4 regions of the Pseudoduganella sp. SL102 genome follow, and region 4 is predicted to be linked to each of the others. Evidence: predicted binding sites of a transcription regulator. Region 4 holds the regulator's gene; each other region holds the start of a gene.
The links. Region 4 encodes LexA, which represses DNA repair genes until DNA is damaged. Its sites were predicted from a motif close to ACTGTATNNNNATACAGT; they were not measured.

Region 1 (7,599 bases), 1.5 Mb from region 4:
ACGATGCGTCCAAGGCCGTGCTGGAACGCGAGCTGTCGGCGGAGGCAGCGACCAAACGGCACCTGCCGCTGCGGCAGGTGTTCGCCAGCGGCACCGTGTGGCTGCTGGCGCTGATGTATTTCCTGTTCGTGATGGGCCTGTACGGCGTGAGCTTCTGGCTGCCGCAACTGCTGAAGAACAGCGGCGTGCGGGACGTCTTCCATATCGGCCTGCTGACGGCCATCCCGTACGGCGTGGCGGCCGTGGTCATGGTGCTGGCGGCGCGGCATTCGGACCGTAGCGGCGAGCGGCGCTGGCATACCGCGATCGCCGGTTTCGCCGGTGCCGCCGGCCTGGTGGCGGCCACCGCGTGGGCCGACGACACGGTGCTGGCGCTGGCCGCGCTGTCGGTCGCCACGGCCGGCATCCTCACCACGTTCCCGATTTTCTGGAGCCTGCCGACGGCGCTGCTGGGCGGTACCGCGGCGGCGGCGGGCATCGCGCTGATCAATTCGGTCGGCAACCTGGCCGGCTTTGCCAGCCCGTACCTGGTGGGGGCGCTGCGCGATGCCACCGGCAGCACCGCCGTCGGCATATCGGTGCTCGCGGCCAGCCTGGTGCTGGGCGGCCTGCTGGTGCTGGCACGCGGGCGATTACCCGCGACGTAATCGCCGCGCGGCGGTGGCAGTGGCAGAATGACAATCCATCACGTATCGCGGGAGGCGGCATGAATGCACCGGACGGCTATTTCAGCGATTTCGCCAACGCCTTGCGCTACTGGCGCGGCAAACGCGGCCTGTCCCAGCTGAAGCTGGCGACCGAGGCCGACATTTCGCAGCGCCACATCAGCTTCCTGGAAAGTGCCCGCTCGCAGCCCAGCCGGGAGCTGGTGCTGAAGCTGGGCATCGTGCTCGACGTGCCGCTGCGGCATCGCAACGGCATGCTGCTGGCCGCCGGCTTCGCGCCTGCTTACCAGGAGCGCCACCTCTCCGATCCCGAGATGGCCGCGGTGCGCAAGGCGCTGGACTTCATGCTGGCGCAGGCGGCACCGTACCCGGCGCTGGTGGTGGACCGCTTGTGGAACCTGGTGATGGCGAACGCGCCGGCGGCCGCGATGATGCGCTTCTTCCTCGGCCTGCCGGACGATGCGCCGATCCCGTGCGACGGCAGCGTGAACGTGGTGCGGATGACGCTGGATCCGCACGGCCTGCGGCCCGCGATCGTCAATTGGGAAGAGGTCTGCGCCGACCAGCTGCAATGGATCGCCCGCGAGGCACTGGGCGACGGGCCGGGCAGCGAAGCGCAGGCACTGCTGGAGGAGTTGCTGGCACTGCCGGGCATTCACGCGGCCGGCCGGGTGCCCAACCTGGAACGCCGCGCGCTGCCTTTCCTGCCGGTGACGCTGTCGAAGGATGGCGTGGAACTGAACCTGTTCACCACCATCACCACGCTGGGCACGCCGCGCGATGTGACCGTGCACGAACTGCGGCTCGAATCGTTCTTTCCCGCGGACGACGCCACCGCAACCTGGTTTCAACAGCGCTGTGCGGCACCTTCGAAAGGGCAGGCCTAGAACTCTTCCCAGTCATCGCCTTCCGGCGCTTTTTTGGCGGGCGGCGTTTTCACCGCGCCCTTGCCGGCAGCCGCGCGTGGCTGCACTGGCGCCTTGCCTGCCAGCTTCGGATGCGGCGGATGCGCCACCGCGGAGGCGGCCGGCACCGCATCATGCGAGTGCGCCGGGGAATATGCGGGCGCGGCAAGCACCGGCGCGCTGGCACGGTCGTCGATGCGGAACACGGCGATCGCGGCCGACAGGCGCTGCGCCTGCTCGCGCATGCTGGCCGCGGCGGCGGCCGCTTCCTCGACCAGCGCGGCATTCTGCTGGGTGGCCGTGTCCATCGTGGTGATGGTGGTGTTGACCTGGGCGATGCCGGAACTCTGTTCCTGGCTGGCGGACGCGATCTCGTTCATGATGTCGGCCACCTGCTGGACCGAGGTCACGATGCGGTCCATCGTCGAGCCGGCCTGGTCCACCAGGCGGCTGCCGGCATCCACTTTCTCGACCGAGTCGTTGATCAGTTCCTTGATCTCGCGCGCCGCGCTGGCCGAGCGCTGCGCCAGGTTGCGCACTTCCGACGCCACGACCGCGAAGCCGCGGCCCTGTTCGCCCGCGCGGGCCGCTTCCACCGCGGCGTTCAGCGCCAGGATGTTGGTCTGGAAGGCGATGCCGTCGATGACGCCGATGATGTCGACGATCTTCGAGGAGCTCTCCTTGATCGAGCCCATCGTCTCCACTACCTGGCTGACCACCTGGCCGCCTTCGTTCGCATGGCTGGCGGCGGACACCACCAGCTGGTTCGCCTGGCGCGCGTTTTCCGCGTTGGCCTGCACGGTGGAAGTCAGCTCCTCCATCGACGATGCCGTCTCTTCCAGGCTGGCGGCCTGCTGCTCGGTGCGGTTCGACAAGTCCATGTTGCCGCTGGCGATTTCCGCTGCCGCGGTATTGATCGTGTCGGTACTGTCGCGCACCGTGCGCACGGTGCCGGTCAGGGCCGTGGTCATGTCGCGCAGGGCAGCCAGCAGGCGGCCCATTTCATCGTTGCGTGTCGTGGCGATCTGCGCCGTGAGGTCGCCGGAGGCCACCGTTTCGGCGATCTGCACCGCTTCGCCGACCGGGCCGGTCACGGACCGCGTGATCAGCCAGCCGATCAAGGCCGACACGATCGTGGCCAGCACCACCAGCACGATCATCAGCGTGGTGGCCGACCTGGCTGCAGCGGTGGCGGCTTCGGCATCGCGCGTCATCAGGTCGCGCTGCACTTTCAACAGTTCGTCGAGGTGGCGGAAGTACACGGTCTGGGCCGGGATCACGCTGGCGAACATGGCCTGCACGGCGCCTTCGCGGTCGCCGCCGCGGTACTGGGCGATCGCCTTGTCGAGCAACTCCTTGTAGGCGAAGTAGGCGGTGTTCTGCTGGTCGAACACGGCGCGCACATCCGGCGTCAGCTCGGACTTGGCCATCTCCGCGGCTGCTTCGCCGCCGATCCGGTCCGCGTCGGCCATCTGGCCCAGGAACTCCTGGGTCTGCGCGGCATCCGGCGTCAGCATCGCGTTGCGCACGGCTTGCGCGCCACGGTTGACCTGGCTGCGCATGTTGTTGAGCAGCGTGACCTTGGCATAGCGGTCGTTGACCAGCTGTTCGGTACGGCCCGCCACTTCCTGGATGCGGCTGATGCCGATCATGGACATCAGCAGCATGATGACGATGGTCACCGCGAAGCCCAGGGCGAGACGGGCACCGATACGCAGATTGGAAAGATTCACAAGCAGTTCCCCCGGGTCAGTATGAATGGCGCACGCCCACGCCATAGCTCATGGCGGAGGGCAGCGTGGTGATGCGGTCGCGCATCGCGACCGTGTACAGGTCGGTGCGCTTCGACAGCCGGTAGTCGTAGCCCAGCGATGCGGTGCGGCGCGATCGATCGGTGCCGAACAGCGTGCCGCCGCGGCGCGTATCGGCCACGTCGAACAGCACGGCGCCGGGGCCGGCGGGCATCGAGAAGCCCACGCTGTACGTGCGGTCGCGCAGGCCTTCGGCGCCAGCCGCGTCGTTCAGGGTGCGCTGCCAGGTGCCGTACAGCTTGATGCGCGTGAAATCGTAGGTGGCGCCGACGAACACGGCACGCTGTTCGTCCAGCAGCGCGTAGTTCACCGGGCTGCGCGTGGCATCGATGATGGGGGCGCCCGAGTTGGGGTTGCTGGCGCGCACCCGGTGCACGAACGTTGTCAGCGCCAGCGGGCCGTTGTTGTACATCGCGCTGATGGCCAGGTTGTTCCGGTCAGAGTCGCCGCCCCGTTCGCCGGCCTGGTAGTGCAGCCCGGCGCGCAGGCCGCCGAACGATGGCGTGGTGTACACCACCTGGTTGCTCCAGCCGCTGTCGCCGGCGTTCGTCGAGGCCCACGTGCGCGCGGCGAACGGCCCGGTGGGCACGTAGGAATGCAGGACCAGCGGCGAGAACGTGAACGAATCGCCGAACGGGTTGAACAGGATGTTGGGCAGGAAGCTGGGCGCCGAGGCGCGGCCCACCTGCAGCCGGCCGAGGCGGCCAACCAGCGCCACGTTGGCATCGCGCGAGAACAGGTTGTCGCCGGCGAAACGGCCGGACACGCCGGTATCGGTCTGGAAGAAGCCGGTCAGGTAGAACTCCGCGTACAGGCCATCGCCCAGGTCTTCCTTGCCGCGGAAGCCGAACCACGACGTGGTCATGCCGCCGCTGCCCAATACCGTGGTGCGGTCGGCATCGCCGCTGTTCTTCATCGAGCCCACGAAGGCATCGACACCGCCCATGATCGTGATCGAGGTCTGCGCCGTGGCGGGCAGCGCGCAGGCCAGCAGAGCAACACAGCTGGAAAGACGGCGGATGGGTGTCATGTTCGCGTGGCTGGCTGAAAGAACCGATGGTACGCGCGTTCCCCCTGCGCACGATATCCGCGCGCCTCTACTGTTGCGTAAACACGATGGATAAAATGGCACTAAGTAATTGAAAAATAAACCAAATATGACAACGTTCCCGGGTGCTGGCGGACCCTGCCGCATACTGGATATAATCCCAGTGTCAGTCTTTCCCACGCTCAGTCTTTTCCCCAGCCTCGACAAGCCATGGTCCCGCCGCGCCGCATTGCCCACCTCGACATGGATGCGTTTTTCGCGTCGGTGGAACTGCTGCGCTATCCGGAGTTGCGGGGCTTGCCCGTGGTGGTGGGCGGCGGCTCGCGCCACCAGCCGGTGCTGCAGCCGGACGGCACGCGCCGCTTCTCGAAGCTGCGCGACTATGCCGGCCGCGGGGTCGTCACCACATCCACCTACGAAGCGCGCGCACTGGGCGTGTTTTCCGCGATGGGAACGATGAAGGCCGCCGCGCTGGCGCCCGAGGCGATCCTGCTGCCGACCGATTTCGAGTCGTACAAGCGCTATTCGCGGCTGTTCAAGGAAGCCGTGGCCACCATCGTGCCGGACATCGAGGACCGCGGCATCGACGAGATCTACCTCGACCTCACCGACCATCCGGAAGAAACGCGGGCACTCGGCATGCGGCTGAAGGCGGCCGTGAAGGATGCCACGGGGCTGACCTGCTCGATCGGCATCGCGCCGAACAAATTGCTGGCGAAGATCAGTTCCGACCTGGACAAGCCGGACGGGCTCACCATCATCGGCTTCGACGACGTGCCGAAGCGCATCTGGCCGCTGTCGGCCAAGAAGATCAACGGCATCGGCCCGAAAGCCTATGCCAAGCTGACATCGCTCGGCATCGAGACGGTGGGCCAGCTGGCCCAGGCCGATCCGAAACTGCTGCAGGAACACTTCGGCCTCCATTCCGCCGAATGGCTGCACCGCGTGGCGCACGGGCACGACGAGCGGGCGGTGGAGACCCGTTCCGATCCGAAAGGCGTGAGCCGCGAAACCACCTTCGAGCGCGACCTGCACGCGAAGCACGACCGCGATACCTTGTCGGAGATTTTCACGCGGCTGTGCACGAAACTGTCGGACGACCTGCACCGCAAGCGTTTCGCCGGCCGCACCGTGGGCATCAAGCTGCGCTATGCCGATTTCCGCACCGTGACGCGCGACGTGACGCTGCCGTCGCCGACGGCCGATGCTGCCACGATCCGCCGCGCCGCCGGCGAATGCCTGCGGCGCGTACCGCTGGACCAGCGATTGCGGTTGCTGGGCGTGCGGGTCAGCGCGCTGGTACCGCTCGACGAGGCCGAGCGGTACCGGGTGGGGGAGCAGGGCGAGCTGTTTCCGGTGTAAGGCTTAGGGGATTGGCGCGATGCGGAGGTTGGCGAGCACCAGGTCATACAATTCCGGTGTCAATTCGCCAGCCAGCGTGTACACCGTGTCACCACCCTCGACAACGATCTGGACCGTTTGCGTCTCGGCCTCTGCCGCTTCGATCCAGTAAGCATGCAATCTGCCCTTGGAAGCCTTGGTATAACGGATGGCTCTTTCCACTCCCTCTGCCTTGCGCGCCAGCGAGTGGCCGTTCGGGCGGCCGAGCATGTCGAGAAATTGCTGGCCAGTGGTACTGCAAGGCAGTTCAGGGTATCTCCCGATGACCTCTTGTCGTGGCGATCCCAGCAGGATCAAGGAGCGTCCGGGCGGGGCGCCTCGAAGCAGCAGATGAAGACCGGTCGCGCCAGGAAAGGCGAATACCCGATCGATCGATGTCTCGGGCAGGCGCAATTCCAGCTCGCCAAATTGCAGGGCCATGCAGCCGGGGCAGGGCGCGGGGCGCGGCCACGGACGCGATTCGAGGCGGTTTGCGCCGGATGCGGATAGGTGACAAGTCAACATTGCTGCCACTGCAAGCGACATCCAGTTGCGGATCATGCCCGCACCTTGCCGCATGGAACAGAATCGTCCATTTTTTTCATTACCGCTGCACGCATTTCGTCTGCCATGGGATGCTCCATTGAGGGTTGAGGAGAGGAATCACTCAACAGTAGAAGGGCGCCGGCAGCTACGGCTTGAGGACCGTCAGGGATGGCAGTTCATGCGGAACGAATAGATAGGATGCGGCGTGAGAGTGCAAGCGTTTCAGCCCCCTGACGCATCGAAAATCGCGGTAGTGCCTGCGCCGGGCCGGGTGTAAAATGCTGAGCTTTGCAACGCGTAAAACAAGGTCATTTGAGCATGTGGTTCAAGAATCTACAGATCTACCGACTGCCCGCTCCGTGGGCATTCGCTCCCGAAAAACTCGACGAAGCACTGCGTCCCCACGCGTTCACGCCGGCCAGCAGCAATGAGATGCTGCGCCAGGGCTGGGACTCGCCGCGCGGCAACGGTTCGCTGGTGCACGTGGTGAACCAGCAGATGCTGCTGTTGCTGGGCACCGAGAAGAAACTGCTGCCGTCGACCGTGGTCAACCAGGTAGCGAAGGCCCGTGCCGCCGAGATGGAAGAACAGCAAGGTTTCGCTCCCGGCAAGAAAGCGATGAAGGAGCTGAAGGAGCGCGTGCACGACGAACTGCTGCCGCGCGCCTTCACGATCCGCAGCAATGTGTGGACCTGGATCGACCCGGTCAACGGCTGGCTGGTCGTCGATGCCGCCAGCCCGGCCAAGGCCGACGACGTGATCAAGCTGCTGCTGAAGGCGGTCGACCGCCTGCCGCTGGAAAGCCTGCGCGTGCAGCGCTCGCCGGTGGGCGTGATGACGGCATGGCTGCAGGAAGACGAAGCGCCGGCCGGCTTCACCGTCGACATGGATACCGAGCTGCGCGCCACCGGCGAGAGCAAGGCCGCCGTGCGCTATGTGCGCCACACGCTGGAGCCCGAGGAAGTGCGCCGCCACATCGCGGCCGGCAAGCAGTGCACGCGCCTGGCCATGACGTGGGAAAGCAAGATCTCGTTCGTGCTGACCGAGTCGCTGGCGATCAAGAGCATCAAGCCGCTCGACGTGCTGAAGGAAAACGATGCCGTCACCCGCAATGACGACGAGCGTTTCGATGGCGATTTCATGCTGATGACGGGCGAACTGTCGCAGCTGCTGAAGGACGTCGTCGAGGCGCTGGGCGGCGAAGCCGTCGCCTGAGGGAGATAGCAAACCAGGCAATACAGGAC
Region 2 (7,599 bases), 1.1 Mb from region 4:
TGGTGGTGCGGTACAGCTTGCGGCGCTGGTCGGCCGGACAGCCGGCGGCCAGGTGCATCAGCGAGCGGTTGTCCCAGAACACCATGTCATGGGGCCGCCATTCGTGGCGGCACACGTGCGCGGGCTTCACGCTATGGGCGAACAGCTCTTTCAGCAGCGCGTCGCTGGCATCCTCGGGAATGCCGACGATGCGCGTGGTGAAATGCTCGCTGACGAACAGCGCCTGCCGCCCCGTTTCGGGGTGCGTGCGCACCACCGGGTGCACCACCGGTTTCACTTCATCGATCTGCGCCTGCGTGAGGTTCGGGCGCCATGGGCTGCGCCGCTGCAGTTCGGCATACTGCTTCAGGTAGCTGTGCTCGGCCCTGGCGTAGCGGATCTCGCGCTTCACTGCCTCCGGCAGCGTGTCGTAGGCCAGGTGCATGTTGGCGAACAGCGTGTCGCCGCCTTTGGCCGGCAGCTCCTGTGCATGCAGCATCGAGCCCAGGCTGGGCCTTTCCTTGTAGGACAGGTCGGAATGCCAGAAATGGCCGGCGTCGCCCAGGCCGACCGGCTTGCCGTCTTCGACGATATTCGAAACGACGAGGACTTCCGGGTGCCCCGCCAGCTGGAAATTTCTCAGCACATGGATTTGCAAGGGCCCGAACAGGCGGGAAAAATTCACCTGCTGTTGCGGCGTGATGCGTTGGTCCCGGAACACCAGCACGTGGTGCTCCAGGTGGGCGGCATGCAGCTGCAACAAGGCCTTGCGGGAGAGCGGCTGTGCCAGGTCGAGGCCAATCACTTCAGCGCCAAGGGGACCTTCGAACGGGCGAATGTGCAGCGATGCTTCACGTGAAGTTTCTGCATTTACCGCGGCATTCTTGACAGCACTTGGTACTGCGGCACTCAGGACTGCGGACATGTGATGCGCTCCAGCTGACGGGGTCGGAAGCTCGTCCGGCACCGCGCTTTCCACGGCCACGGCACCAGTCGAGTGAAGCCAGTCTATGCCGCGCGCATCATGATGAAAACGAATGCTTTTTGATATCGATATGCGGTTTGCATCAGCCGGGCGTCGCGCCGCCGGCCAGTTGCTGCGCCGTTTTCAGCGCCTCCACGATCGCCGCGAATGCCGCCTGGCGCGACTCGCGGTCGGGCACCCGCAACGCATACGCGGGGTGGTAGGTGACGACGACCCAGCGCCCTTCGTGCTCGAACGGCGCGCCCATGTAATCCTTCATCGTCACGCTGCCGGTCTGCAGGACCGATTTCAACGCGGTGCTGCCGAGCGCCACCAGCACGTCCGGCGCGACCGTTTCAAGTTCCGTCTCGAGCCAGTAGCGGCAGGCCATCACTTCCTTTTGCGCGGGCGTCTTGTGCAGACGGCGCTTGCCGCGCGGCTCCCACTTGAAGTGCTTGACGGCGTTGGTGACATACACGGTGCGCCGGTCCAGGCCCGCTGCATCCATCGCCTTGTCCAGCAGGTCGCCGGCCGGGCCGACGAAAGGCTTGCCGGCCAGGTCTTCCTGGTCGCCGGGCTGCTCGCCCACCAGCATGATCTTCGCGCGCCGCGCGCCCTGCCCGGCCACGGCCTGCGTGGCGTTCTGCCACAGGTCGCAGCGGCGGCACTCGTCCAGCGAACTGGGTTGCTGGCGCTCGGGCGCCGCCTTTTCCGGGGCGATGGGAATCGTGGTGCCGCCGCGCTTGCCGACGGTATCGAGCTGCCCCACCTTGCGGGCACCGGCGGCGGCCTGCGTGACCATGTGCGGCACCACGGCCGCTTCGGGCAGGTTCTTCCAGAACCGCTGGCGGATGTGGTTGTGCATGATGTCCGCATTCAGGCGGGCCGGATTGAAGATGCTGCGGTAGTAGGTGAGCCACAGGGATTCGCCGGCATCGTCGAAGTCCGCCGCGCTGCGCGCCAAAGCCTCGCCTGTGTGAAGGGTGGCGCCATCCCACAGCACGGTGGCGTCGGGCGTGGCGATCATCCAGCTGGTCTTGCCCATGCGTTTCGCGAAGTGCTGCGCGACCTGGGGCAACACGTCGTGCGCGGGCTCGAACCAGGCAACGAAACGCGGCGCCCCCGCTTCTTCGGGACGCTCGCGAAAGCGCAGGTAGGCATGCATGTCGTGTTCTTCGTGCCGCACCGCGCGGACCATGCCGGCAAGGCGTGCACCGTCTTCATCCGCCATCGAAATGACCTCGTGTTCGCCAGCGTGCCAGCGCCACAGCACGCGGTAAAGGAAGGCCCAGCGGTCGTGGGCGCGATAGCAGGCGGCGCCTTGCAGCATCTCCATCAGTCTGCGGGAGATACGCGGCTGCGCACCGGCTGGAAGATTCAGGGGCGGCGGGTCCGATCGCTCATCGGGGTTATGAGTTTCCTCACTGGCCAACTTACTTGCTGATTCAATTGCCGACTCGGTTACTGCCTTGCTGCGTACTTCAGTTGCTACTACGCTTGCTACTTCAGTTGCCACTTCACTTGCTACTTCAGTTGCTACTTCAGTTGCCACTTCACTTGCTACTTCAGTTGCTACTTCACTTGCCACTTCACTTGCTACTTCAGTTGCCACTTCACTTGCTACTTCAGTTGCTACCTTGCTGCGTACTTCAACTTCATCGACTACTTTGCTACCCGAGTCATTCAGCATACCTACAGCCATTGGAGGCATTGCACTCAGCAGGTCTCCGCCGCCTTCCTGCAAAACCCATTGTACGTATTCGGGCGGAATGCGGCGCACGATCAGGGCCCGCGCGGCGGCGCGCCATTCGCCGAACGAAGTGACCACCACCGGCTGGCCGGACAGCACGCGTGCCACCACATCCACCTGGCCGCCTGTCATGCGGCCTGCAGTTCCGGGAACAATGCCATCTGCTGCGGCACGTCGGCCATGGCCCGGCGCAGCGTATCGGACGACGTGGTATCGCGCGCCGGCCGGTAGTCGGCGGTGACGATGAATGGCGCCACTTTCTTCATGCTGCAGCGCAGGCGCGCAAGGTCGGCCCAGCGCACTTGCCGCATGCGGCGCAGCTCGACGATGCGCTGCGCATTGCGGATACCGATGCCGGGGATGCGCGCGATCATCTGCGGCTCGGCGCGGTTCAGGTCCATCGGGAAGTGTTCGCGGTGCGCCAGTGCCCAGGCCAGCTTCGGGTCGATGTCGAGCGACAGGTTGCCCGACGCGGGCAGCAGTTCCTTCGCCTGGAAGCCGTAGCTGCGCAACAGGAAGTCCGCCTGGTACAGCCGGTGCTCGCGCAGCAGCGGCGGCGGCGCCAGCGGCACGCTCTTCGGGCTTTCCGGGATCGGGCTGAAGGCGCTGTAGTAGACGCGCTTGAGCTTGTAGCTGCCGTACAGCGTTTCCGCCGTGGTGAGGATGCGCGCGTCGTCGCTCGCATCGGCGCCCACGATCATCTGCGTGCTCTGCCCCGCCGGCGCGAATGCCGGCGCGCGTGGCTCCGCTTCCTTCTCGTCCAGCTTCAGGCGGATATTGCCCATCGCCAGCTTGATGGTGTGGACGTTTTTCTCGGGCGCCAGTTTCTGTACGCTGTCCTGCGTGGGCAGTTCGATGTTGACGGACAGCCGGTCGGCATAGCGGCCGGCCGCCTCGATCAGCGCCGGGTCGGCATCGGGAATCGTCTTCAGGTGGATGTAGCCGCGAAACTGGTGCACTTCACGCAGCTCGCGCGCGACGGCGACCAGCTGTTCCATCGTGTAGTCGGCGGACTGGATGATGCCGGAGCTGAGGAACAGGCCGTCGATGTAGTTGCGCAGGTAGAAGTCGACGGTGAGCTTGACCACTTCCTGCACGGTGAAGCGGGCGCGCGGCACGTTCGATGTGCGGCGGTTGACGCAGTACTGGCAATCGTAAACGCAGAAATTGGTCAGCAGGATCTTCAGCAGCGACACGCAGCGGCCATCCGGCGTATAGCTGTGGCAGATGCCCATGCCGTTGGTGGCACCCAGGCCATCCTTGCCCTCCGACGAACGCTTCGGCGCACCACTGCTGGCGCACGATGCATCGTATTTCGCCGCATCGGCCAGGATTTCAAGTTTGTCGTTCAGCTCCATGATCGGCACCCAACTGTACAGATATACAGTATACCGAAGTCCTGTTCAGGACACCGTACGGGCGTGCCAAAAAGCGGGTCAGGCGCGGTTCAAGGTTCAGGAACCAAAAAATAGGGACGGTCCGGTGCTCCGGTCCGTCCCTGATTTGCCTTGGTGCTTTGCGGCGCGTTACGCGGCGCTGTAGTTGTTGGACAGCCGGTCTTTCAGCTTTTCCTGCAGTTCGGAGAATTGCGTGATCGTCATGCCCAGATCGTGCAGGTGCCCGTCGTTGATGCCGTAGACCCAGCCATGCACGGTCACCTGCTGGCCGCGGTCCCACGCGTCGCGCAGGATGGTGGTGGAACTGACGTTGACGACCTGCTCGACCACGTTCAGCTCGACCAGCTTTTCGCTGCGCACGCGTTCGTCGAGCACGGTGCCGAGGTAGCGTTCATGTTTCTGGCTCACATCCGCCACATGGCGCAGCCAGTTGTCGACCAGGCCCACGCGGGCGCCGGTCAGCGCGGCGTGCACGCCCTTGCAGCCATAGTGGCCCACGATGATCACGTGCTTCACCTTCAGCACTTCGATCGCGAACTGCAGCACGGAGAGGCAGTTCAGGTCGGAGTGGACGACGACGTTGGCGATGTTACGGTGCACGAACACATCGCCCGGCAGCAGGCCAAGCAGTTCGTTGGCGGGCACGCGGCTGTCGGAACAGCCGATCCACAGGTATTCGGGAGAAGCCTGGTTGGCCAGGCGCTGGAAGAATTCCGGGTCGCGCGCGACCATCGAATCGGCCCAGCGGCGGTTGTTGTTCAGCAGTTCCCGCAGGTCGGAGGGCTTGGTATCGTTCATGATGCTCCTTTCAGACGTGACAAGGCCGCCGGTTGCAGGCCTCACAACGCGGCGGCCGTAGATACAAATGCCAGTTTACCCGATTAATGCCCGGTCGGCCGAACGTACTTTTTTGGTAGCGGTCCCGAGATTTGTTCTACTTACGTGCGTCTCGGGGCCTCGAGAAACCGTAATGAGCGACGTCAGACCTGGTTGAGGAACGGAGCTGTACTCAGGTACAGCCGGTCCGCCGCTGCGGAGTACCGGAGACCAGCGGCTGGCGTTGCGCAATAGGTTTATCGAGGTCCTACCAATCATTCGAAGAAGTCTTTTACCTTGTCCATCCAGGTTTTCGACTGCGGGCTGTGCTTCGAGCCGCCCTCGGTGGTGGCGCGTTCGAACTCGCGCAGCAGTTCCTTCTGCTTGTCGGTCAGCTTGACCGGCGTTTCCACGGCCACGTGGCAGAACAGGTCGCCCGGATAGCCGGAGCGCACGCCCTTCACGCCCTTGCCCTTCAGGCGGAAGGTTTTACCGGATTGCGTTCCTTCGGGAACGGTGAACGATACTTTGCCGGACAGCGTGGGCACTTCGATTTCGCCACCCAGGGCCGCCTTGGCGAACGAGATCGGCATTTCGCAGTGCAGGTCGTCGCCTTCGCGCTGGAACACAGCGTGCGCCTTGATGTGGATTTCCACATACAGGTCGCCCGGCGGCCCGCCATTGGTACCCGGTTCGCCGTTGCCGGACGAGCGGATGCGCATGCCGTTGTCGATGCCCGCCGGGATCTTCACTTCCAGCGTCTTGTTGCGCTTGATGCGGCCGGCGCCCGAGCACGTGGGGCACGGTTCCGGGATGATCTTGCCGGTACCGTGGCACTTCGGGCAGGTTTGCTGGATGCTGAAGAAGCCCTGCTGCATGCGCACCTGGCCATGGCCGCCGCACGTGGAGCAGGTGACCGGCGACGTACCCGGCTTGGCGCCCGAGCCGTGGCAGGAGTCGCACTTGTCCCATGCCGGCACGCGGATCGTCGTGTCGAAGCCGTGGGCGGCCTGCTCCAGTGTGATCTCGAGGTTGTAGCGCAGGTCCGCGCCGCGGTAGACCTGGGGTCCGCCGCCGCGCCGGCCGCCACCGCCGCCGAAGATGTCGCCAAAGATGTCGCCGAACGCATCGCCGAAGCCGCCTGCGCCACCGAAGCCGCCACCGCCCATGTTCGGATCCACGCCGGCGTGACCATAGCGGTCATACGCCTCGCGCTTTTCCGGATTGGTCAGCATCTCGTAGGCTTCCTTGACTTCCTTGAACTTCTCTTCCGCCTCTTTGTTGTCCGGGTTGCGGTCCGGGTGGTACTTCATCGCAAGCTTGCGATAAGCCTTCTTGATCTCTTCTTCGGAGGCATTTTTTGCCAGGCCGAGAATCTCGTAAAAATCACGCTTTGCCATATGCAGGCACCTAACTGAACTGAATAGAAGGGGGACTGTATCAGGCGGCCGGGGTTACCGCCACCTGACGCCACCGCCCAGTGACCACTGCGACGTTGGCGTTGCGAAACAACCTCAAAACCCTGCCGATTATGCAAAAACGCCGAGCGGGCCACCGTACTACGGCCGCTCCGCTCGGCGGAGCCGGGAACGCCGTCGTCAGGCGTGTTCCCGGCCGGTCTTGACGGCTCGCGCCGGCTTACTTGTTGTCTTTGACTTCTTTGAAGTCGGCGTCGACAACGTCATCCTGCTGCGCGCGGTTGTCCGCGCCGCCGCCCTGCTGGCCGCCCGGAGCCTGCTGGCCCGCGTCCGCACCGCCGGCTGCTGCCTGCTGCGCCTGCATGTCGGCGTACATCTTCTCGCCCAGCTTCTGCGCGGCTTCGGTCAGCGCAGCCACCTTGGAGTCGATGGTCGCCTTGTCGCCGGACTTGATCTCGCCTTCCAGGTCGGTGATGGCCGCTTCGATCTTGGCCTTCTCGTCGGCACCCAGCTTGTCGCCGTATTCGGTCAGCGACTTCTTGGTGGAGTGCACCAGCGCGTCGGCCTGGTTGCGCGACTCGGCCAGTTCCTTCACTTTCTTGTCTTCTTCGGCATTCAGCTCGGCGTCCTTCACCATCTTCTGGATTTCCTCTTCCGACAGACCGGAGTTGGCCTTGATGGTGATCTTGTTTTCCTTGCCGGTGGCCTTGTCTTTCGCGCCCACGTGCAGGATGCCGTTGGCGTCGATGTCGAAGGTCACTTCGATCTGCGGCGTGCCGCGCGATGCCGGCGGGATGCCTTCCAGGTTGAACTCGCCCAGCGCCTTGTTGCCGGCGGCGATTTCACGCTCGCCCTGGTAGACCTTGATGGTCACCGCAGGCTGGTTGTCGTCGGCCGTCGAGAACACTTGCGAGAACTTGGTCGGGATCGTGGTGTTCTTGTGGATCATCTTCGTCATCACGCCGCCCAGCGTTTCGATACCCAGCGACAGCGGGGTCACGTCCAGCAGCAGCAGGTCCTTGCGGTCGCCCGACAGCACGGCGCCCTGGATCGCGGCACCCACGGCCACGGCTTCATCCGGGTTGACGTCCTTGCGCGGATCCTTGCCGAAGAACTCCTTCACTTTTTCCTGCACCTTCGGCATGCGGGTCATGCCGCCGACCAGGATGATGTCGTCGATGTCGGAGACCTTCACGCCGGCATCCTTGATGGCGGTGCGGCACGGCTCGATCGTCGCGGCGATCAGTTCCTCGACCAGCGATTCCAGCTTGGCGC
Region 3 (7,599 bases), 1.1 Mb from region 4:
TTTGAAAAGTTGCTGCTACTTCAGTCGTGCGGCACCTGAGCTGTGATGGCGGCATGAACCGCCCAGCGTGGGGTCGATACCGGGCAATTGCGCGTCCTTGCGGGGATGGCAATTGTCAAGCGGGTACGTTTGCTATGCGGGTGCGTGGCGCTGGCGGCAACCGGGATCCTGGAAGCCAGCAGAGTGTCGTTGACTGAGATGTCGGTGGAACGGGTGACGAAATCCCATGGTGCACCCATGTGCGCGAACGCCTGGATGTCCATGGCGCGCTGTGGGGAAGGCGCACTCTTGAGAGGATTTGACAGAGACATAACACCGATGCCGCTCGCGCGGCCAAATTAGTAAGCAGCCATGTACTGATTTCGTACGTTGCCGCAGCTTCTACGGACAACCACCGCACCCGCGGTGCTGCATAAAACTACAAAAGTGTAGCACACCGCTGGGGCACTGGATAGCAATGTGATCGTACAACTTCCAGCGTAAAGAGGGGCGCCGCGCGGGATCGCGGTGGCAGGACGTGGCGCCGGAAGCGTTGCAGTGAATAAAGTTATTTCCTGAAAATGGGGCGCAACTGGGGTTTCAAGCAGCACAGCTTGCCAGCGTAGCGGTACAGCCACGCATGGCTGTACTTCTCCCGCTCCCATCTTCCGGGAAATGTTGCAAAAGAATTGGAGCCTGTCACCGTTTTTCGGGCAACAAAAAACTACCCGGCAGCTGCTCTATTATTGGGTGAAATATCGAAAAACGGTGACAGGCACCATTTTCCGGGAAATGTTGCAAAAAAATTGGAGCCTGTCACCGTTTTTGGGGCAACAAAAAAGCAGCCCGGGAGCTGCTCTGCATTGTATGAATCGTTGTGTGAATATCAGATATTTCCAAACTCGTCGTCGGGGTCGTAGCCCTTCATGGCGGCGCGGACGGCTTTCTGGGAAAAGCCGCGCTGGATGAGGAAGCGCATCTGCTTGCTGCGCTCTTCGGCGTCCTCGGCGAGCTTGCCGTGGAACTTGCGCCGCCACACCTCGCAGCAGCGCGCCACTTCATCTTCGGCCAGGCCGGCCTTCAGGTCCTGCAACGCTTCACCCTTGACGCCATGGCTTTGCAGTTCGGCCAGGATGCGGCTGTTGCCGTAGCGGGCCGAACGGCGGTGGATCAGCGATTCGGAAAAGCGCTCTTCGGACAGCCACTTGTTTTTTTCCAGCCAGTCGAGCAAGGCATCGATGTCGTCGCCCTCTTCCGCATGGCGCGCCAGCTTGCGGGCCAGTTCCAGGCGGCTGTGCTCGCGGGTGGACAGCAGGCGCAGGGCGCGGGCTTTCAGGCTGGGGGGTGGTGCGCGCATCGGGACGGGATTGGCGGGTGGGCAGGAGAAAAGCGGACAGTATAAAAAACATCGCCACCGCCGCAAAGCGGTCGGTGGCGATGAAGAGCTTTGGTCGGTGGCGATGAAGAGCTTTGGTCGGTGGCGATGAAGAGCTTTTACAAGCCCAGGATCAGTCGATCGACTGAAGCGCCGGGCGGCCAGGCCGGGGCCGAAGCCCGCGGCCAGCCGGGATTACTCGACGGCCTTCAGTTTCGGCGCTACTACTTCGCCTTCGGTCGGCGGCAGTTCGCGCACGCCCAGCGAAGCACGCACCTTGTTCTCGATCTCGCGGGCCAGTGCCGGGCGTTCGCGCAGGAACGTACGGGCATTGTCCTTGCCTTGACCGATGCGCTCGCCGCCGTAGCTGTACCACGAGCCGGACTTCTCGACGATCTTCGCTTCCACGCCCAGGTCGATGATCTCGCCTTCGCGGGAGGTGCCTTCGCCATACAGGATGTCGAAGTGCGCTTCCTTGAACGGCGGCGCGATCTTGTTCTTGACGACCTTCACCTTCGTTTCGTTACCGATCACCTCGTCGCCGGACTTGATCGAGCCGGTGCGGCGGATGTCCAGGCGCACGGAGGCGTAGAACTTCAGCGCATTACCACCGGTGGTGGTTTCCGGCGAACCGAACATCACGCCGATCTTCATGCGGATCTGGTTGATGAAGATGACCAGCGTGTTGGTGCGGTTGATCGTGCCGGTCAGCTTGCGCAGCGCCTGGGACATCAGGCGGGCCTGCAGGCCCGGCAGCGAATCGCCCATGTCGCCTTCGATCTCGGCGCGCGGCGTCAGTGCCGCCACGGAGTCGATGACGATCATGTCGACGGAACCGGAGCGCACCAGCGCATCGCAGATTTCCAGGGCCTGTTCGCCCGTGTCCGGCTGCGAAATCAGCAGCTCGTGCAGGTTCACGCCCAGCTTTTGCGCATAGGTGACGTCCAGCGCGTGTTCGGCATCGATGAACGCGCAGGTGCCGCCGAGCTTTTGCATTTCGGCGATGGTCTGCAGCGTCAGCGTGGTTTTACCGGACGATTCCGGGCCGTAGATCTCGACCACGCGGCCACGCGGCAAGCCACCCACGCCGAGCGCGATATCCAGGCCCAGCGAGCCGGTGGACACGGTCTGGACTTCTTCCAGCGGGGCGGACGAATCCATCCGCATGACGGAACCCTTGCCGAACTGTTTTTCAATCTGAGCCAGCGCCGCGGCAAGCGCTTTGGCTTTTTCGGAGGCAGGTACTGCCGCTTTCTTGTCGTCCATGATTTCCTTGACCTTTAACTGTTCAATGATTCCGAATATTCCTGTGTGTACCGATCCGGTACAAGCAGTACTGTATATGTATCCAGTGGTTTGTGCAAGCGGAATCCAGCGTTTTTACAGTGCTTTTCCAATGGCCGTCGCACATTGAGTACAATGAAATTGCCTCAATGCCCGATTGCCAACATGCGTATTTTACTAGCCGAAGATGACAGCGTCCTGGCGGACGGACTCACGCGCTCGCTGCGCCAGTCCGGCTATGCCATCGACTGCGTGAAGAACGGGCAGGAAGCCGACACCGCCCTGTCCACGCAGGAATTCGACCTGCTGATCCTGGACCTCGGCCTGCCGAAGCTGCCCGGCCTCGAAGTGCTGCGCCGGCTGCGTTCGCGCGGCTCGCTGCTGCCGGTGCTGATCCTCACGGCGGCCGATTCGGTCGAACAGCGTGTCACCGGCCTGGACCTGGGCGCCGACGACTACATGGCCAAGCCGTTCGCGCTGTCCGAGCTGGAGGCGCGCGTGCGGGCCCTCACCCGGCGCGGCCAGGGCGGCGGTTCCACCGTCGTCAAGCACGGCCCGCTCACCTACGACCAGGTGGGCCGCAGCGCCTACATCAACGACCAGATGCTGGACCTGTCGGCGCGCGAACTGGGCTTGCTGGAAGTCCTGCTGGCCCGCACCGGCCGCCTCGTGTCGAAGGAACAGCTGGTCGATCACCTGTGCGAATGGGGCGAGGAAGTCAGCAACAACGCCATCGAAGTCTACGTGCACCGCCTGCGCAAGAAGATCGAGGTGGGCGGCGTGCGCATCGCCACCGTGCGCGGCCTCGGCTACTGTCTCGAAAAATTCTCCAGCGCCGCCGCGGCCGAACCGAAGTGAATTCGCCGGCGGACCGCTCCGATGCGGCGTGGAGCCCTGCCCTCGAGGAAGAAGAGGAGATCCAGCACTCGCTGTTCGGCGAGATCCTGGACTGGATGCTGGCCCCGCTGCTGCTGCTGTGGCCGATGAGCATCGCCATCACCTACCTGGTGGCGAAATCGATCGCCAACCAGCCGTTCGACAATGCGCTGGAAGACGCCGTCACCGTGCTGTCGCAGCAGGTGCGCGAAGTCAACGGAATGACTCGCCTGACCGCGGGTTTGCCTGGTCCTGCGCGCGACATCCTGCGCGCCGACGACGTCGACAGCGTCTACTTCCAGATCCTCGGTCCGCAGGGCCGCCATCTCGACGGCGACCGCGACCTGCCCCGCCCCGCCCCGCAAGCGGAAGAGGACATGGCATCCCCCGGCGCCGTGCACTTCCGCAATGCCAACCTGCACGGCACGCCCATCCGCGTCGCCTACGCCTATGTGAACCTGGAAGAAGACGGCGAACGCCCGCCCCGGCTGGCGCTGGTGCAGCTGGCCGAGACGCTGGAAAAGCGCGCCAGGCTCGCCAACGAGATCATCAAGGGCGTGATCCTGCCCCAGTTCATCATCCTGCCGGTGGTGCTGGCGCTGGTCTGGTTCGCCCTGTCGCGCGGGCTGCTGCCGCTGGCCGAGCTGCAGGAGCGCATCCGCGCCCGGCCGATCGACGACCTGTCGCCGATCGCGCCCAACCAGGTGCCGGAAGAGATCACGCCGCTGGTGCGCTCGCTCAACGAGATGCTGGCGCGGCTGTCGCAATCGATCGAAATGCAGAAGCGCTTCATCGCCGATGCGGCGCACCAGATGAAGACGCCGCTGGCCGGCATGCGCATGCAGTCGGAGCTGGCGCTGCGCCAGACCGACCAGCATGAAATCCACCGCTCGCTGGAACAGCTGGCGAAAAGCTCGGAGGCCGCCACGCGCCTGGTCAACCAGCTGCTGGCGCTGGCGCGCGCGGAAAACCAGCCACAGTCGGGCAGCGCGTTCGCCGCGCTCGACCTGGCCGACGTGGCGCGCAACGCCGTGCGCGACTGGGTGCCGGCATCGTTCAACTACCGCATCGACCTGGGCTACGAAGGGCCGGATGCCCCCGTGCTCATCGACGGCAACGCCGTGATGCTGCGCGAGCTGCTGTCGAACCTGATCGACAATGCACTGCGCTACACGCCGCAGGGCGGCAGCGTGACGGTGCGCCTGCGTGCCGAGGAGGCGCCCGTGCTCGAAGTCGAGGACACCGGCCCCGGCATCCCGCCGGCCGAGCGGCAGCACGTGTTCGAGCGCTTCTACCGGATCCTGGGCAGCAGCGCCGAAGGCAGCGGCCTGGGGCTGGCCATCGTGCGCGAGATCGCCCAGCAGCATGGCGCCGAGGTCGACGTCTTCAGCAACCCGCGCGCCAGCCACCCGAAATATCCCGGCAGCCTGTTCCGGCTGACGTTCCCGGCGCGCCCCGCCGACAAAGCCCCGGAAGAGGAGCCGCCGTTCTATGGCTGACATGCCTGGACATCCTGGCCCGGCCGACATGGCCGACCGCGACGGCGCCTACTGGCGCGGCACGCGCCGCCTGACCGCGATCCTGCTGGCGGCCTGGATCGCCACCAGTTTCCTGGCCGTGTTCTACGCCCGCGAACTGGCCGACCTGACCCTCTTCGGCTGGCCGCTGTCGTTCTACCTGGCGGCCCAGGGCGCCTCGCTGGTCTACCTCGCCATCATCGGCGTCTACGCCTGGCGCATGCGCCGGCTCGACCGCCGCCACGGGGAACAGCCGTGAAGCGCACCTTCCGGCAGCGCCTGACCCGCTACTACCTGGTCTTCACCGCCTGCTTCGCCGCGTTCCTGCTGTCGCTGGCGATGCTGGAAAGCGAAGGCATGCCGCGCGTGTGGATCGGCTACATGTTCATGTTCGCCACCATCGTGCTGTATGCCTCCATCGGGCTGGTCTCGCGCACCTCCAGCGTTGCCGAATACTACGTGGCCGGTCGGCGCGTGCCGGCGCTGTTCAACGGCATGGCCACGGCGGCCGACTGGATCTCGGCCGCCAGCTTCATCAGCCTGGCCGGCACGCTGTACCTGAACGGCTTCGACGGCCTGGCCTTCGTGATGGGCTGGACCGGCGGCTACTGCCTGGTGGCGCTGCTGATCGCGCCCTACCTGCGCAGGTTCGGCCAGTACACGATTCCCGATTTCCTCGCCGAGCGCTATGGCGGGCCGTCCAACGGCCGCGCGGTCCGGCTGTGCGCGGTGGCCGCCACCATCCTCATCTCGTTTACCTACGTGGTGGCGCAGATCTATGCCGTGGGGCTGATCGCCTCGCGCTTCACGGGCGTCGATTTCTCGGTCGGCATCTTCCTCGGCCTGGCCAGCGTGCTGGTCTGCTCTTTCCTGGGCGGCATGCGCGCCATCACGTGGACGCAGGTGGCGCAGTACATCATCATCGTCGCCGCCTTCCTGATCCCGGCCATGTGGCTGTCCGCGAAGCACAGCGGCAATCCGATCCCGCAGGTGGCCTATGGCAAGCTGCTGCCGCAACTGTCGGCGCGCGAAGCCGCACTGGCCGCCGACCCCAGGGAAACGGCCGTGCGCGATGTATTCCGCGAACGCGCCGCGCAATACCAGCAGCGCCTGGACGGCCTGCCCACCTCGTGGGAAACCGGGCGCGCCGAACTGCAGCATGCCCTCGACAACGTCCGCCTGCGCAACGCCTCGCTGCTGGAAATCCGCGCCGCCGAGCGTGCGCTGATCGCCTACCCGAAGAGTGCCGACGATGCCGTGGCCATCTGGAACGCGGCGCGCAATGACAACCTGCGGCGCGCGCGGCCGCTGACGCCGCACGCGGTACCGTTCCCGGGCGCCACGCAGGAACAGTCGGACATCAAGCGCCGCAACTTCATCGCGCTGGCGTTCTGCCTGATGCTGGGCACCGCCGCGCTGCCGCACATCCTGATGCGCTCGTACACCACGCCGTCGGTCGACGAAACCCGCGTCTCCGTGTTCTGGACGCTGTTCTTCATCCTGCTGATCTACCTGACCATCCCCGCGCTGGCGGTACTCGTCAAATACGACATCTACAGCGCGCTGGTCGGCAGCCATTTTTCCGAGCTGCCCACCTGGGTGTCGTACTGGGCCAGCGTGGACCGGGCCAACCCGCTGATCAGCATCACCGACATCAATGGCGACGGCCTCGTGCAGCTGGCCGAGATCGCCATCGACGGCGACGTGCTGGTGCTGGCCACGCCGGAAATCGCCGGGCTGCCCTACGTGATTTCCGGCCTGGTGGCGGCCGGCGGCCTGGCCGCGGCCCTGTCCACGGCCGATGGCCTGCTGCTGGCCATCTCCAACGCCCTGTCGCACGATGTGTACTACAAGATCGTCGACCCGAAGGCATCCACGCAAAAACGCGTGACGATCTCGAAGCTGATCCTGCTCGGCGTGGCCTTCGTGGCCGCCTATTCCGCTTCGTCGAAACCGGGCGATATCCTGTCGCTGGTGGGCGCCGCGTTCTCGCTGGCCGCCTCCACGCTGTTCCCGGCGCTCGTGATGGGAGTCTTCTGGCGCCGCGCCAACCGCTGGGGCGCGCTGGCCGGCATGGCTACCGGCTTCCTGGTCTGCCAGTTCTACATGGTGCGCACCAATCCCACGCTGGGCGGCAGCGCGGCCGCCCAATGGTTCGACATCGCACCGATCTCGGCCGCCGTGTTCGGCGTGCCGGCCGGGCTCGCGGCGCTGGCCCTGGTCAGCCTGCTGACACCGCCGCCGGCACCGCGGCAGGCGGCGCTGGTGCGCCACATCCGCACGCCGGAAATTAATGAAATTAAATAAAAATTGATCATGTGACATTTGGTGAGAAAGCTGGAACGGGACGCATGATAAGTTCGCTGACTTACTGTTATTACCGACTTTCATGCCGACTTCCGCTCTCCTGGCCGGGGCCCTGCTGGCTGCCGCCCTGCTGCTGCCCGGCCGCGCCGCCGCCGCGCCACCGCCCGTGCAAGACTTCTTCGACAACGCCGAATTCGGCGGCGCGCAACTGTCGCCCAACGGACGCCACCTGGCCGCCAAGGTCACTGCGGCGGAGGGCGG
Region 4 (7,599 bases):
TCGTCGTTCAGCTTGCCGGTACGCAGTCGATGCTGGTCGAGCTGGCCAACGGAGCCCAGCATACGCATCGCCAGCTGCGCGCCACCCATCTCCATCGAGAAGACGGCGACGGGCAGGCCCGCTTCGATCGCGACGTTTTCACCGATGTTGACGGAAAATGCCGTCTTGCCCATCGATGGGCGGCCGGCCACGATGACCAGGTCGCCGGGCTGCAGGCCGGACGTCATCTTGTCCAGGTCGGCAAAGCCGGTCGGCACGCCGGTGATCTCGCTGCCGCTGTCGCGGCTGTACAGTTCATCGATGCGCTCGACCACCTGGGTCAGCAGCGGCTGCACCGCGGTCCAGCCGGACGAGCCGCGCGCGCCCTGCTCGGCGATCGCGAAGATCTTCGACTCGGCTTCGTCGAGCATCTGCTTGACTTCCTTGCCCTGCGGGCTGAACGCGTTGCCGGAGATTTCGTCGGCCACCGTGATCAGCTGGCGCAGCACGCCGCGGTCGCGCACGATCTCGGCATATCGGCGGATGTTCGCCGCCGATGGCGTGTTTTGCGCCATCGCATTCAGGTACTGCAGGCCGCCCACTTCATCGGCCTTGCCCAGCATCGTCAGCGCTTCGAACACGGTGATCACGTCCGCCGGCTTGCCGGCATTGATCAGGCGGACCATCTGTTCGAAGATGATCCGGTGGTCGTAGCGATAGAAATCCTCCGCGTGCATGAAGTCGGCGATGCGGTCCCATGCGGCGTTATCGCGCAGCAAACCGCCGATCACCGATTGTTCGGCTTCGATGGAATGTGGCGGGATACGGAGGGAATCGACTTGCGGGTCGGATGGGGCATTCATGGCGCGCATTATACCTGCATAAGCAGGCCAAAGTTCATAATGGTTGGCAAGATCGCTGCCCTGCGGGCAGCTTTCGCGACAGCCTTGCAGCGGCCGTGCATCGTCGCTCTACCTGTCTGTTATAGCAGCCAAATGGCGGGCCTGTCGCCCTTCATGCGGCAGCGCGGACGGTGGCGATAACGGCACGGACGATGGTGGAAACAGCGCGAGTGATGGTGGAAACAGCGCGAATCCTGGTGGAAACAGCGCGAATCCTGGTGGAAACGGCACAGGCTTGCGCGAAGGGTTCCGGGGCTGCGTGGAAACGGCTCGCGGAAACGGTTCGTGGAAACGGCCAGCGGTCACGGTTCGCGGATCTGCATGCGCGGTATCGCTGCCCGTCCTGGTGCGGCGCGGCGCATCGTTTCGCCTGTCACCGCGTCACGGCTTCTGTGCCTGCAACTGAGCCGACAAGCGAGCCGATAAGCGAGCCGATAACTGAGCCGATAACTGAGCCGATAAGCGGGCCGGCAATAAAAAAGCCGGGCGAACCCGGCTTTTTTACATGCACGACTGTCTTACCGAGGAAAAGATCCCGGTAATCAGGCAGCTTCGCCCACGACGGCGACGGTCACGTCGACCACCACGTCCGTGTGCAGCGACACCGACACCGGGTGCTCGCCGGTAGTCTTCAGCGGGCCGTTCGGCAGGCGCACGGCGGCTTTCTCGACCGGGAAACCGGCCTTGGTCAGCGCTTCGGCGATGTCGAAGTTGGTGACGGAGCCGAACAGGCGGCCATCGACACCGGCTTTTTGTGCCACGGTCACGGTCATGCCGTTCAGCTTCTCGCCCTGGCCTTGTGCGGCAGCCAGCTTTTCAGCGGCGGCTTTTTCCAGTTCGGCGCGCTTGGTTTCAAACTCGGCCACTGCGGCCGTGGTGGCGCGGCGTGCCAGTTTTTGCGGGATCAGGAAGTTACGTGCGTAGCCGTCCTTGACCTTCACCACGTCGCCCAGGTTGCCGACGTTGATAACTTTTTCCAGCAGAATGATTTGCATAATGTTCTCCAGTTCTATCTGTACTGCTGCCGATTAGGCGTGGTGCAGATCGGTGTACGGCAGCAGGGCCAGGTAGCGCGCGCGCTTGATCGCGGTATCCACTTGACGCTGGTAGTGCGCCTTCGTGCCGGTCAGGCGTGCCGGCATGATCTTGCCGTTTTCCTGGATGAAATCTTTCAGGGTGTCGACGTCTTTGTAATCGACTTGCTCAACGCCAGCGGCGGTGAAGCGGCAGAACTTCTTACGCTTGAACAGCGGGTTCTGCTGTTTGCGCTTTTCTTTCAGCTTGGCTTTGTTTTTGTCGAACTTTTTACCGAATGCCATTTTAGGCTCCTGTATTAAATATTGTGTCGCTCAGGCGGCACGAAAATCAATGATGTGAAAAACCAGGCTCTTGCTGTTGCGGCTTTTCCTGGCAAGGAACCCCGAAAATTCGTAGGCACCTCCCAGTGGCGCGGCGCTGAAACGGCCTGAAATCTCTCCCGCGGCGACCGCGGCGATTTCAAATTCCGTCTGGCGGGCAATGCCTGCCTCGACCTGCTGCGAACTGTGCTGCAATACTGCATTCACGATTGGCAGCCCGGCGGGGGTGTAGCGAATGACTTCCCGCTCGGCGATCAGGCCGGTGAACCTCAGCTCGTTCAGCAAGACTCCCCGGATTTAGGCTGCAGCTGCTGCAGGAGCGGCCGCGGCTTCAGCGCGGTGGCTCTTGGCGGCGTCTTCACGCTGGACCGACTTCATCATCGGCGAAGGAGCGGTTTCCGCTTTCTTCATCTTGACGGTCAGGTGGCGCAGCACGGCATCATTGAATTTGAACGCGGTTTCCAGTTCGACCAGAGTGTCGTTGTCGCACTCGATGTTCATGCAGATGTAGTGAGCCTTGGCCAGCTTCTGGATGGAGTACGCCATTTGACGGCGGCCCCAGTCTTCCACGCGGTGCACGTTACCGCCGCGCGAGGTCACGCTGGCTTTGTAACGTTCGATCATCGCGGGCACTTGCTCGCTCTGGTCCGGATGGACGATAAATACGATTTCGTAGTGACGCATGCAAACTCCCTTAAGGACTGTTGATAGCCCACCCTGGCGTCAAGACAGGTGTGGGAAGAGGTAAGCCCGCAAGCATAGCAGGAATTTTCAGCGATTGCTAGCCACCGGGAAGGCCCTCACCCCTGCCGCAGGGCCGAGAACGCGCGCTCCGGCGCGCTGCGCGGCAGGGCCGAATCCCCAGAGCGGGCGCCCTTTTCCCGACTATTTCCGCCGCCCACCGTGCCCTTCGGCCGGATTCCGCAAATATTTCATGTTCGAACGGTGTTTTCCCTTGCATTCCCTTTAGCACTGTACAAAAATACAGACTGTTCATATCCACAGCTAATTTCACGGCTATTCGCATCATGATCAAGCTCACCGCTAGGCAGGAACAAATTCTCAACCTGATCAGGGATGCCATCGAGTCCACCGGCTTCCCGCCAACCCGCGCCGAGATCGCCGCCGAGTTGGGGTTCAAGTCGGCCAACGCGGCCGAGGAGCACCTGAAGGCGCTCGCGCGAAAGGGCGCGATCGAAATCACCGCCGGCACGTCGCGCGGCATCCGCCTGCTGGGCGATCGGGCGGCGCGCCCGGCATCATCCACGTCATCGTCGACACCATCACAATCCGGCTTCGACTCCCTGCCGCAAGTGCCGGCGGCATTGCTGATGCAATTGCCGCTGATCGGCCGCGTGGCCGCCGGCTCGCCGATCCTGGCGCAGGAAAACCTGGAAAAAACCTACAGCGTCGATCCGGCCCTGTTTTCGGCGAAACCGGATTTCCTGCTGAAGGTGCGCGGCGAATCGATGCGCGATGTCGGCATCATGGACGGCGACCTGCTGGCCGTGAAGAAGGTGGACAGTGCCAAGAACGGCCAGATCGTCGTGGCCCGCATCGGCAGCGAAGTCACCGTGAAGCGCTATCGCCGCACCGGTTCCACCATCGAACTGCTGCCGGAAAATCCCGACTTCAAGGTGATCACCGTGACGCCGGAAGACGAGTTCGCGCTGGAAGGGCTGGCCGTCGGGCTGCTGCGCACCTGGCATTGATGGCCGTTTGCATTGATGGCCGTTTGCATTGATGGCCATTGCATTGATGGCCATTGCATTGATGGCCATTGCATCGAAAGCCACCCGCGGGCCGGGCGTCAATTATCCGGCTGCCCTTCTCGTCCATCACCCGCTTGGACTGACTGACGCTTGGACAGGCTGACGCTTGGACAGGCTGACGCTTGGTCAACTGATGGCACTACGCGAAAAACCCTGCTGAAGTACGGCGGCGCCTGACTCCGGCTGGCGCGACGGTTGCGGCATCCAGCCGCGGCCGTCGCGCCGGCACATCATGCGTCCAGCGCCTGCCGGAAATCCTCGACCAGGTCGGCGGTATCCTCGATGCCGACCGATACGCGGATCAGCGATTCCGCAATGCCCATCGACGCGCGGCGCTCGGCGCCCATCTCATAGAAGATCGTGTGCGCGACGGGAATCACCAGCGTGCGCGTATCGCCCAGGTTGGACGCCGGCACGGCGATCCTCAGGCGGTTCAGGTAATCGAAGCAGTCGATGCCCTCGCGCAGTTCAAAGCTGAACAGCGAGCCATAGGCCTTGAACAGGTCGGTGGCGATGCCGTGCTGGGGATGCGACGGCAAGCCTGGATAGTGCACAGCCGCCACGCGTGGATCGGCCGCGAGCATGTTCGTCACGGCCACGGCGTTGGCGCAGGTGCGCTCCATGCGCAGCGCCAGCGTTTCCGCGCCCACCGCGATGTGGTGCGCCGCTTCCGGGCCCAGCGAGGCGCCGAAGTCCCGCAAGCCCTTGGCACGCACTTGTGTGATGCCCCACATCGCCGGCGCCGCCTTCTTGTAGTTCTCGAAAATGTTCGGGAAGCGCTGCCAGTCATAGGCGCCGGTATCGGTCAGCGCGCCGCCCAGCGCGTTGCCGTGGCCGGCGATCGACTTCGTCAGCGAATTGACGACCAGGCCGGCACCCACGGTTTTCGGCTGGAACAGGTACGGCGTGGTCATCGTGTTGTCGACGATGTACAGGATGCCCTTCGCGGCGCACAGCGCGCCGATACGCTCCAGGTCGGCAATCTGGGTGCGCGGATTGGCGATCGTTTCCACGAACACGATGCGCGTGTTGTCCTTCAGCGCGCTTTCGACGTTGGCGACATCGGTCGCATCGACGAAATCGACGCCGACGCCCTGCCCTGCCACCGTCTGCCACAGCGAATTCGTGTTCCCGAACAGGAAGGACGACGACACCACGTGGTCGCCGGCGCGCAGCAGCGCCTGGAACACGGCGCCGATCGCCGCCATGCCGGTGGCGAAGCACAGCGTGGCCACGCCGCCTTCCATCTTGGTGATCTTTTCCTCCAGCGCGGAGACGGTCGGGTTGCCCTGGCGGCCATAGCGGAAGCCCGGCTCGCGGCCCTGGAATACCGACGCCAGCTGGCGCGCATCCGTATAGCCGAACGCCACGGACGTGTGGACGGGCTTGTGCAGCGAACCCTGCTCGATGGTCTTCTGGCGGTCGCCGTGCAGGATCGTGGTGGTGAAACCGTAGTTTTTCTTTTCGCTCATATCGTCGTGGAGAAAGGTCCCAGCCAGCGCTGGTTGTTTTACAACACCGGGGGGCGTAGCCGGGATTCCGAGGAGCATCGCTCCTTGCCGGCGTAGCGGTCCTGCCATGCAAGGCAGGATTCCTTCCAGCCCCCCCATTTTGCCAATCCGGGACTGTCCCCGATTTTACGAATCCGGGACTGTCCCCGATTTTACGTTTCGGTTGTTTTACAACGTTGGGGACTGTCCCCGATGTTGCATTCGGTTGTTTTGCAACGGCAGGATAAAGCGTGGGGATACAAAAAGGGCTCCGCGCGGAGCCCTGGTGCTTACGCTTCGGTGGTGGCCGCGTTCAGGTTCAGCTGGGTGCGCGCGGCGTCCTCCACTTTCACCTTGGGATTGTGGCGGGCGTGCTCGATGCGGTCGAGGTAGTCGGCCGATACGTCGCCGGTGATGTACTTGCCGTCGAAGCACGACGCTTCAAAGCTCGTCAGCGCCGGGTTGACATCCGAGATGGACCGCTTCAGGTCGTCCAGGTCCTGGTAGACCAGCGCGTCGGCGGTGATTTCCTTGCACACTTCCTCGACGGTGCGGCCGTGGGCGATCAGCTCGTCGCGGGTCGGCATGTCGATGCCGTACACGTTCGGATACAGCACCGGCGGCGCGGCCGAGGCGAAGATCACTTTCTTGGCGCCCGAATCGCGCGCCATCTGCACGATCTCGCGGCTGGTGGTGCCGCGCACGATGGAATCGTCGACCAGCAGCACGTTCTTGCCCTTGAACTCGTCGCCGATGGCGTTCAGCTTCTGGCGCACCGATTTCTTGCGCAGTGCCTGGCCCGGCATGATGAAGGTGCGGCCGATGTAGCGGTTCTTGATGAAGCCTTCGCGGTATTCCTTGCCGAGGCGCAGCGCCAGCTGGATCGCGGCCGGGCGCGACGAATCGGGGATCGGCATGACGACGTCGATGTCGTCGGCCAGGCCTTCGCGCTTGATTTTCTCGGCCAGGTATTCGCCCATCTTCAGGCGGGTACTGTAGACGGAGGCGCCGTCGATCACGGAATCGGGGCGCGCCAGGTACACATACTCGAACACGCACGGGTTCAGCGTGGGATTGTCGGCACAGATGCGCGCGTGCAGCTTGTTGTCGGCATCGATGAACACGGCTTCGCCTGGTTCCACGTCGCGCACGAAGTGGAAGCCGGCGCCTTCCAGCGCCACCGATTCCGAAGCCAGCATGTATTCGGTGCCGTTCTCGGTTTCATTGATGCCCAGGCAAAGCGGACGGATGCCGTGCGGATCGCGGAAGCCCAGCAGGCCGACATCGGCGATCTGCGCCACGGCCGCGTAGCCACCGCGCACGCGGCGGTTCAGCACGGTGACCGCGTCGAACAGGGTGCCGGCGTCCAGCGAATAACCGGTGGTGGCGCGCATGATTTCGTGGGCCAGCACGTTCAGCAGCACTTCCGAGTCGGAATCCGTGTTGATGTGGCGGCGATCGTTCTTGAACATCTCGGTCTTGAGCTGTTCCCAGTTCGTCAGGTTGCCGTTGTGGGCCAGCGTGATGCCGAACGGCGCGTTGACATAGAACGGCTGCGCTTCCTCTTCCGACGACGAGCCGGCCGTGGGGTAGCGGCAGTGGCCGATGCCCGAATTGCCCATCAGCGAACGCATGTTCCGTGTACGGAACACGTCGCGCACGAGGCCATTGGCCTTGTGCATCGAGAACATGCTGCTGTGATTCGTTGCGATACCGGCCGCATCCTGGCCGCGGTGCTGCAACAGCAGCAGCGCGTCATACAGCAGCTGGTTGACAGGTTGATGGGAAACGACGCCGACAATGCCACACATATTGTGCTCCTGAACAGGGTGCTGCTTGATGTAAGAAACTCTAAAATTGCACATGCTGCGCCACGGCAGCGGGAAGGAACGGTTTCACGGTGCGCACGCCCGTTTCCGCGATGGGGGAGAACATGGCCTCCCGCCAGAAGTCCTGCTGCGGGATCGACGTCATGCCGCACAATATGACGCCCGCCAGCACGATTACAAGGCCGCGCCCCAGGCCGAACAGGCCACCCAGTCCGCGGTCCGCCAGCGACATGCCGCCCGCCTCGATCAGTGCCGACACGGCCATCGAC

Region 1: the regulator LexA is predicted to act here: its motif matches at 4,577-4,594, upstream of dinB (DNA polymerase IV).
Region 2: the regulator LexA is predicted to act here: its motif matches at 4,064-4,081, upstream of OU994_RS30440 (putative DNA modification/repair radical SAM protein).
Region 3: the regulator LexA is predicted to act here: its motif matches at 2,690-2,707, upstream of recA (recombinase RecA).

The regions. Positions count from the first base shown of each region.
Region 1 covers NZ_CP115554.1:105,959-113,557, reverse strand. The annotation lists gene OU994_RS00470 (MFS transporter) at 1-647, shown strand, start outside; gene OU994_RS00465 (helix-turn-helix transcriptional regulator) at 707-1,552, shown strand; gene OU994_RS00460 (methyl-accepting chemotaxis protein) at 1,549-3,303, opposite strand; gene OU994_RS00455 (porin) at 3,320-4,411, opposite strand; gene dinB (DNA polymerase IV) at 4,640-5,791, shown strand; gene OU994_RS00445 (hypothetical protein) at 5,795-6,370, opposite strand; gene OU994_RS00440 (recombination-associated protein RdgC) at 6,674-7,570, shown strand.
Region 2 covers NZ_CP115554.1:7,164,148-7,171,746, forward strand. The annotation lists gene OU994_RS30430 (TauD/TfdA family dioxygenase) at 1-904, opposite strand, end outside; gene OU994_RS30435 (UdgX family uracil-DNA binding protein) at 1,047-2,495, opposite strand; gene OU994_RS30440 (putative DNA modification/repair radical SAM protein) at 2,822-4,051, opposite strand; gene can (carbonate dehydratase) at 4,220-4,888, opposite strand; gene dnaJ (molecular chaperone DnaJ) at 5,182-6,306, opposite strand; gene dnaK (molecular chaperone DnaK) at 6,545-7,599, opposite strand, start outside.
Region 3 covers NZ_CP115554.1:7,108,536-7,116,134, forward strand. The annotation lists gene recX (recombination regulator RecX) at 866-1,336, opposite strand; gene recA (recombinase RecA) at 1,550-2,620, opposite strand; gene OU994_RS30210 (response regulator transcription factor) at 2,804-3,496, shown strand; gene OU994_RS30215 (sensor histidine kinase) at 3,493-5,013, shown strand; gene OU994_RS30220 (DUF4212 domain-containing protein) at 5,006-5,290, shown strand; gene OU994_RS30225 (sodium:solute symporter family protein) at 5,287-7,338, shown strand; gene OU994_RS30230 (prolyl oligopeptidase family serine peptidase) at 7,421-7,599, shown strand, end outside.
Region 4 covers NZ_CP115554.1:6,042,220-6,049,818, forward strand. The annotation lists gene OU994_RS25550 (replicative DNA helicase) at 1-842, opposite strand, end outside; gene rplI (50S ribosomal protein L9) at 1,424-1,876, opposite strand; gene rpsR (30S ribosomal protein S18) at 1,910-2,200, opposite strand; gene priB (primosomal replication protein N) at 2,231-2,521, opposite strand; gene rpsF (30S ribosomal protein S6) at 2,537-2,923, opposite strand; gene lexA (transcriptional repressor LexA) at 3,268-3,951, shown strand; gene OU994_RS25580 (cystathionine gamma-synthase family protein) at 4,242-5,483, opposite strand; gene purF (amidophosphoribosyltransferase) at 5,792-7,312, opposite strand; gene OU994_RS25590 (CvpA family protein) at 7,353-7,599, opposite strand, start outside.